Linked DNA regions of Streptomyces venezuelae. The protein of the gene in region 1 interacts with the protein of each later gene in a pairwise test. Links are inferred from orthologs where the notes say so. Each region holds a gene or a part of one and is shown on either strand. Other genes may lie near its edges. The genes, in order: DEJ46_RS12665 and DEJ46_RS30585.

Region 1 (4,625 bases):
ATCGCCCGCTGGGCCGTGGATCTGCACGGTGGCGGGATCGGCGTGGCCGAATCGTCACGCGGCTGCCGCATCCGAGTCACTCTTCCGGGCAGCCTTCCCCCGAGAGATTGACGTAGGGTTCGAACCGGAAGAGCACGTTCTGCGTGTACGTGAGCGGGACCTGCGCGCACGTGAACGGGGTGCGATCAGGGATGCGGTCGAAGTGGGCCGTGCCCGTGCTTTTCCGTACCCTCACACATGCGGAACCACGGTTGTTTCCCGCCATTCACGGTCCCGAAACACCTCGTCAAGTGTGACTTGCGCGACGTTGGAGTGCCTGGCCTGCACCTCCCGGCCGGACAGGCGTAGCCTTTATTTCCGCTGTCCATCACCTTGTGAAGCGGAAGAGGGCGGTTGCCGCCGTGTCGTCTCAGTCCCCCAGTACCCCGAGCTCCCCGACCGACCAAGACGGGCAGGGTAAGAACCCTGCCGCCGCCTTCGGTGCCAATGAGTGGCTCGTCGACGAGATCTACCAGCAGTACCTCCAGGACCCGAATTCGGTCGATCGTGCCTGGTGGGACTTCTTCGCCGACTACAAGCCCGGAGCGTCGGCGACCCCGACCGCCCCGGCTGCCACCACCCCGAGCGCGCCCGCCGCGCCGCAGGCGAGCCCCGCACAGGCCGCGCCTTCGGCTCCCGCGGTCGTTCCGGCCCCCGCGCCCGCCCCGGCCGCGGCCCCGGCTCCTGTGAAGCCCGCCGCGGCTCCCTCGCCGGCCGTCGCGAAGCCCGCCGCCGCCGCTCCGGCGCCGGCCAAGGCCGCCCCGGCCGCCGAGGCCCCCGTCGGCCCCGAGCTGATCACGCTGCGCGGCCCCGCCGCCGCGGTCGCGAAGAACATGAACGCCTCGCTGGAGGTGCCGACGGCCACGTCCGTCCGCGCCGTCCCGGTGAAGCTGCTCTTCGACAACCGGATCGTGATCAACAACCACCTGAAGCGCGCCCGGGGCGGGAAGATCTCCTTCACGCACCTCATCGGCTACGCGATGGTGCAGGCGATCAAGGCCATGCCGTCGATGAACTACTCCTTCGCGGAGAAGGACGGCAAGCCGACCCTGGTCAAGCCGGAGCACGTGAACTTCGGTCTCGCGATCGACCTGGTGAAGCCCAACGGCGACCGCCAGCTCGTCGTCGCGGGCATCAAGAAGGCCGAGACGCTCAACTTCTTCGAGTTCTGGCAGGCGTACGAGGACATCGTCAAGCGGGCCCGCGTGGGCAAGCTGACGATGGAGGACTTCACCGGCGTCACGGTCTCCCTGACCAACCCCGGCGGCCTCGGCACCGTCCACTCCGTGCCGCGTCTGATGCCCGGCCAGTCGGTCATCATGGGCGTCGGCTCGATGGACTACCCGGCCGAGTTCCAGGGCACCTCCCAGGACACCCTGAACAAGCTGGGCATCTCGAAGGTCATGACCCTGACCTCGACCTACGACCACCGGGTCATCCAGGGCGCCGCCTCCGGCGAGTTCCTGCGCGTCGTCGCGAACTACCTCCTCGGCGAGCAGGGCTTCTACGACGACATCTTCAAGGCGCTGCGCATCCCCTACGAGCCGGTCCGCTGGCTCAAGGACATCGACGCGTCGCACGACGACGACGTCACCAAGGCCGCGCGCGTCTTCGAGCTCATCCACTCCTACCGGGTCCGCGGCCACGTCATGGCCGACACCGACCCGCTGGAGTACAAGCAGCGCAAGCACCCCGACCTGGACATCACCGAGCACGGCCTCACCCTGTGGGACCTGGAGCGGGAGTTCGCGGTCGGCGGCTTCGCCGGCAAGTCGATGATGAAGCTCCGCGACATCCTCGGCGTCCTGCGCGACTCGTACTGCCGCACCACCGGCGTCGAGTTCATGCACATCCAGGACCCGAAGCAGCGCAAGTGGATCCAGGACCGCGTCGAGCGCCCGCACGCCCGTGTGGAGCGCGAGGAGCAGCTCCGGATCCTGCGCCGGCTGAACGCGGCGGAGGCCTTCGAGACCTTCCTGCAGACGAAGTACGTCGGCCAGAAGCGCTTCTCCCTGGAGGGCGGCGAGTCCGTCATCCCGCTGCTCGACGCGGTCATCGACTCGGCCGCCGAGTCGCGCCTCGACGAGGTCGTCATCGGCATGGCCCACCGCGGCCGCCTGAACGTCCTCGCGAACATCGTGGGCAAGTCGTACGCGCAGATCTTCCGCGAGTTCGAGGGCAACCTCGACCCGAAGTCGATGCACGGCTCCGGCGACGTCAAGTACCACCTGGGCGCCGAGGGCACCTTCACCGGTCTCGACGGCGAGCAGATCACGGTCTCCCTGGCCGCCAACCCCTCGCACCTCGAGGCGGTCGACCCGGTCCTGGAAGGCATCGTCCGCGCCAAGCAGGACGTCATCAACAAGGGCGGCACGGACTTCACCGTCCTGCCCGTCGCCCTCCACGGTGACGCGGCCTTCGCCGGCCAGGGCGTCGTCGCCGAGACCCTGAACATGTCGCAGCTGCGGGGCTACCGCACCGGCGGCACGGTCCACATCGTCATCAACAACCAGGTCGGCTTCACCGCCGCCCCGGAGTCCTCGCGTTCCTCGATGTACGCGACCGACGTGGCCCGCATGATCGAGGCGCCGATCTTCCACGTGAACGGCGACGACCCGGAGGCCGTGGTCCGCGTCGCGCGGCTCGCCTTCGAGTTCCGCCAGACGTTCAACAAGGACGTCGTGATCGACCTCATCTGCTACCGCCGCCGCGGTCACAACGAGGGCGACAACCCGCAGTTCACCAACCCGCAGATGTACAACCTGATCGACAAGAAGCGTTCGGTGCGCAAGCTGTACACCGAGTCGCTCATCGGTCGCGGTGACATCACCCTCGAAGAGGCGGAGCAGGCGCTCCAGGACTTCCAGGGCCAGCTGGAGAAGGTGTTCGCGGAGGTCCGCGAGGCCACCGCCGCGCCGACCCCGACCCAGGTCCCGGACGCCCGGGCCGAGTTCCCGGTCGGCGTCACCACCGCGGTCTCCGCCGAGGTCGTGAAGCGGATCGCCGAGTCGCAGGTCAGCGTCCCGGAGCGGATCACGGTCCACCCGCGTCTGATGCCCCAGATGCAGCGCCGTGCCGCCTCCATCGACGACGGCACCATCGACTGGGGCTTCGGCGAGACCCTCGCCATCGGCTCCCTGCTGATGGAGGGCACCCCGGTCCGCCTCTCGGGCCAGGACTCCCGCCGCGGCACCTTCGGCCAGCGCCACGCGGTCCTGGTGGACCAGGAGACCGGCGAGGACTACACCCCGCTGCTCTACCTGGCCGAGGACCAGGCCCACTACAACGTCTACGACTCGCTGCTCAGCGAGTACGCGGCGATGGGCTTCGAGTACGGCTACTCGCTGGCCCGTCCGGACTCCCTGGTCATCTGGGAGGCCCAGTTCGGTGACTTCGTCAACGGCGCGCAGACCGTCGTCGACGAGTTCATCTCCTCGGCCGAGCAGAAGTGGGGCCAGACCTCCGGCGTCACGCTGCTCCTGCCGCACGGCTACGAGGGCCAGGGCCCGGACCACTCGTCCGCGCGCCCGGAGCGCTTCCTCCAGATGTGCGCCCAGGACAACATGACGGTCGCCATGCCGACGCTGCCGTCGAACTACTTCCACCTCCTGCGCTGGCAGGTCCACAACCCGCACCACAAGCCGCTCATCGTCTTCACCCCGAAGTCGATGCTGCGTCTGAAGGCCGCGGCGTCCAAGGTGGAGGAGTTCACCACCGGCGGCTTCCGTCCGGTGATCGGCGACGCCACGGCGAACCCGGCGGACGTCCGCAAGGTCGTCTTCTGCGCGGGCAAGGTCTACTACGACCTGGAGGCCGAGCGTCAGAAGCGGGGCGACACGGAGACCGCGATCATCCGCCTCGAGCGTCTGTACCCGCTGCCGGGTGCCGAGCTCCAGGCCGAGATCGCCAAGTACCCGAACGCCGCGAAGTACATCTGGGCGCAGGAGGAGCCGGCGAACCAGGGTGCCTGGCCGTTCATCGCGCTCAACCTGATCGACCACCTGGACCTGGCGGTCGGTGCGGACATCCCGGCGGGCGAGCGCCTGCGCCGGATCTCGCGTCCGCATTCCTCCTCCCCGGCGGTCGGCTCGGCCAAGCGCCACCAGGCGGAGCAGCAGCAGCTGGTCAACGAGGTCTTCGACGCCTGATCGACCACTCCGTACGCGTACGTGTGCGTACGGGAGGAGGCCCGGCATCCCGCGAGGGGTGCCGGGCCTCCGGCGTTTCCGGATTGCCTATCCTGGTCGCATGTACTTCACCGACCGTGGCATCGAGGAACTGGAGAAGCGGCGCGGCGAGGAGGAGGTCACCTTCGAGTGGCTCGCCGAGCAGCTGCGGACCTTCGTCGACCTCAACCCCGACTTCGAGGTGCCGGTCGAGCGCCTCGCGACCTGGCTGGCCCGTCTGGACGACGACGAGGACGACGACGAGTAGGAAGTCCTCGGGCAGCCGTCAGGCCTGCTGAGGCATCGGCTCCGGCTTCCGGATCCGGCTCCGCTCCCCCGGCCAGCGGTCCCGCAGGCGGTCGTAGGCCAGTCCGAGCGCACCGTGCGCGACGAGCAGCGCCCCTGCCGCCGCCCAGCCGC
Region 2 (3,281 bases), 3.8 Mb from region 1 along the record:
CGTTGCGCTTCGCCGGGTTGGTCAGGGTCACCGTGGCAACGGCGTCCTCGACGGTGAGCCGTACACCGTCCTTGTCGAATACGAGCTCAGAGTCGTCGAGCGTAGTCATGGGGCGCCTCCGGTTCCGGTGCAGCACTTGCGAGGATGCTAAGTGACTGCACAGTAACCACCTGGCCGACCGTGCGGTCGACCGGGTGGCCACCGAGAGACCCGGTGGCCGGTCGAGCCGCCCCGATGACTCAGACCGAGGCTGCCTTCTTGCCTCGTGTCGCTCCGCCGCGTCCACGCAGCGTGACTCCGGACTCACTCAGCATCCGGTGGACGAATCCGTAGGAGCGGCCGGTTTCCTCGGCCAGCGCCCGGATGCTCGCACCGGAGTCGTACTTCTTCTTCAGGTCTGCCGCGAGCTTGTCGCGCGCGGCGCCGGTCACCCGGCTGCCCTTCTTCAGAGTCTCGGCCACCCGTGCCTCCTCATGGGAAGTGCGCTCTGGACTTCTCATGATCACCCCTACCCGGCGTCCTGGCCACCCATTCGACAAGGTCCGTGCGGCCGGGTTGCGGGAGCAGCACGCGCTCGCCACGACCGGAGGCACAGATTCCGCACAGGGGGAAAGCGGGCCCCGCGCCGCCCGGGACGGGAAGTGCCAGGTCAAGGCCACAGAGGGAACGCACGTACGGCGCGGGTCTGCCGGAAGGATTCGGCAGAGCACCGCGCCGGGGTGTACGAGACGCCCTCACTCAGATGAAGGATCACCCATGAGCCGAATGATCCAGCCCTGAATGATCACGTCGGGCCCCGGAGCACGCCCGAGGGCGCTTCCGGAGCCTCGGGCCGGGTCAGGCCAGGGCCACGAGGTCCGCGTAGTCCGCGCCCCACAGGTCCTCGACACCGTCCGGGAGCAGGATGATCCGCTCCGGGTCGAGCGCCTCGACCGCGCCCTCGTCGTGCGTGACGAGGACGACGGCGCCCTTGTACGTCCGCAGGGCGCCGAGGATCTCCTCGCGGCTGGCCGGGTCGAGGTTGTTGGTGGGCTCGTCGAGCAGGAGCACGTTCGCCGAGGAGACGACGAGGGTCGCGAGCGCGAGACGGGTCTTCTCGCCGCCGGAGAGCACACCGGCCGGCTTGTCGACGTCGTCTCCGGAGAAGAGGAAGGAACCGAGCGTCTTGCGGACGTCGACGAGGTCGAGGTCGGGCGCGGCGGAGCGCATGTTCTCCAGGACGGTCCGCTCGGGGTCGAGCGTCTCGTGCTCCTGGGCGTAGTAGCCGAGCTTCAGGCCGTGGCCCGGGGTGACCTCGCCCGTGTCGGGCTGCTCGACACCGCCGAGGAGGCGCAGCAGGGTCGTCTTGCCCGCGCCGTTGAGCCCGAGGATGACGACGCGGGAGCCCTTGTCGATGGCGAGGTCCACGTCGGTGAAGATCTCGAGCGAGCCGTAGGACTTGGAGAGCCCCTCGGCGGTCAGCGGGGTCTTGCCGCAGGGCGCGGGGTCCGGGAAGCGGAGCTTGGCGACCTTGTCGGAGGCGCGCACGGCCTCCAGGCCGGAGAGCAGCCGCTCGGCGCGCTTGGCCATGTTCTGCGCGGCGACGGTCTTGGTGGCCTTGGCGCGCATCTTGTCGGCCTGCGAGTTGAGGGCGGCGGCCTTCTTCTCGGCGTTCTGGCGCTCGCGCTTGCGGCGCTTCTCGTCGGCCTCGCGCTGCTGCTGGTAGAGCTTCCAGCCCATGTTGTAGACGTCGATCGTGGAGCGGTTGGCGTCCAGGTAGAAGACCTTGTTCACGACGGTCTCGACGAGGTCGACGTCGTGGGAGATGACGATGAAGCCACCGCGGTAGGTCTTCAGGTAGTCGCGCAGCCAGATGATCGAGTCGGCGTCGAGGTGGTTGGTCGGCTCGTCGAGGAGGAGCGTGTCGGCGTCCGAGAAGAGGATCCGGGCGAGCTCGACGCGGCGGCGCTGACCGCCGGAGAGGGTGTGCAGCGGCTGGCCCATGACCCGGTCGGGCAGGCCGAGGGCGGCGGCGATGGTGGAGGCCTCGGCCTCGGCCGCGTAGCCGCCCTTGGTCAGGAACTCGGTCTCCTGGCGCTCGTACTGCCGCATGGCCTTGTCGCGGGTGCCGCCGGTGCCGGTCGCGATGCGCTCCTCGTTCGCCCGCATCTTCTTGAGGAGGGTGTCGAGGCCGCGGGCGGAGAGGATGCGGTCGCGGGCCAGGACGTCCAGGTCACCGGTGCGCGGGTCCTGCGGGAGGTAGCCGACCTCGCCGGAGCGGGCGATGGCGCCGGCGGCGGGCTGGCCCTCGCCCGCGAGGCACTTGGTGAGGGTCGTCTTGCCCGCTCCGTTTCGGCCGACGAGGCCGATGCGGTCGCCCTTGGCGACACGGAAGGAAGCGGACTCGATGAGGACGCGGGCGCCGGCGCGCAGCTCGATGCCGGTGGCGGTGATCACGGACAGACTCCAGGGCGATGGGAACGGCGGAAGGACGGTTGATGACGGGCTTCGACGCCGCTAATGCACGGGGAGAGTGGCCATACGGCCAGTCTAACGGGCTCCTGCAACTGGTTTTCGGCCATGTGGGTGTCCTATGGCGTGATCGGAGCTTTCTCACATTTCCTTGCATTTCGGCTGGATCTCTCAAAAGGGGCGAGAGATAGAAGATCGGCTGATACTCGGCGCAGGGCGGCGGCCACTGCCGCGGCAGTGACGCGGAGGGTGGTGGACCGTGCAGTTCGACGACGACGCCGACCTGGACACCTCGGAGGTCAAGGACGTCCGGAACAGCCGCATCCCCGGCGGCAGGGCGACGGTCGGCGGCGGCATCATCGGCCTCATCGCGCTGGTCCTGGGCGTGCTCTTCGGGGTCGGACCCGAGCAGTTCGGGCTCTCCGAAGGCGGCGAGGAGCCGGTGGCGACCTCGTCCTCCGCGGCCCAGGTGAACCAGGCCTGCAAGAAGGGCGCCGACGCGAACACCCGCGAGGACTGCCGGATCGTCGCCGTCGTCAACAGCCTCCAGGACTTCTGGCGGACCGAGTACGCGCGCCGGGGCGGTACCTACGGGAACGCCGCCACGGTGATGTTCACCCAGCGGGTCGGGACCGCCTGCGGCTCGGCGACCTCGGCCGTCGGGCCCTTCTACTGCCCCGGGGACCGCCAGGTGTATCTGGACCTGGGGTTCTTCGAGGAGTTGCGGACCAAGTTCGGGTCGAGCGGCGGACCCTTCGCCCAGGCGTACGTGGTGGCGCACGAGTACGGCCATCACATCCAGAACCTGATGGGCACCCTGGGCCGCGCCC

Evidence for each region.
Region 2: the proteins of DEJ46_RS12665 (region 1) and DEJ46_RS30585 interact in binary tests that used the Escherichia coli proteins (3 or more experiments, as listed by UniProt). The link is inferred for Streptomyces venezuelae from one-to-one orthologs.

What each region holds. Positions count from the first base shown.
Region 1 is NZ_CP029194.1:2,873,435-2,878,059, forward strand. The notes cover bases 67-4,387. They hold DEJ46_RS12665 (multifunctional oxoglutarate decarboxylase/oxoglutarate dehydrogenase thiamine pyrophosphate-binding subunit/dihydrolipoyllysine-residue succinyltransferase subunit), read left to right. Parts: upstream 67-401; coding sequence 402-4,187; downstream 4,188-4,387. Other genes in these bases: DEJ46_RS12660 (ATP-binding protein), read left to right, coding at 67-111; DEJ46_RS12670 (DUF6104 family protein), read left to right, coding at 4,288-4,387. Also shown: more of DEJ46_RS12660, read left to right, coding at 1-66; more of DEJ46_RS12670, read left to right, coding at 4,388-4,473; DEJ46_RS12675 (hypothetical protein), read right to left, coding at 4,492-4,625. UniProt on the Escherichia coli protein: E1 component of the 2-oxoglutarate dehydrogenase (OGDH) complex which catalyzes the decarboxylation of 2-oxoglutarate, the first step in the conversion of 2-oxoglutarate to succinyl-CoA and CO(2).
Region 2 is NZ_CP029194.1:6,695,321-6,698,601, reverse strand. Bases 138-3,114 are described here. They hold DEJ46_RS30585 (ABC-F family ATP-binding cassette domain-containing protein), read right to left. Parts: upstream 2,437-3,114; coding sequence 838-2,436; downstream 138-837. Other genes in these bases: DEJ46_RS30580 (neutral zinc metallopeptidase), read left to right, coding at 2,711-3,114; DEJ46_RS30590 (helix-turn-helix domain-containing protein), read right to left, coding at 240-461. Also shown: DEJ46_RS30595 (enoyl-CoA hydratase/isomerase family protein), read right to left, coding at 1-109; more of DEJ46_RS30580, read left to right, coding at 3,115-3,281. UniProt on the Escherichia coli protein: Genetic data indicate it may be involved in ribosome assembly or function.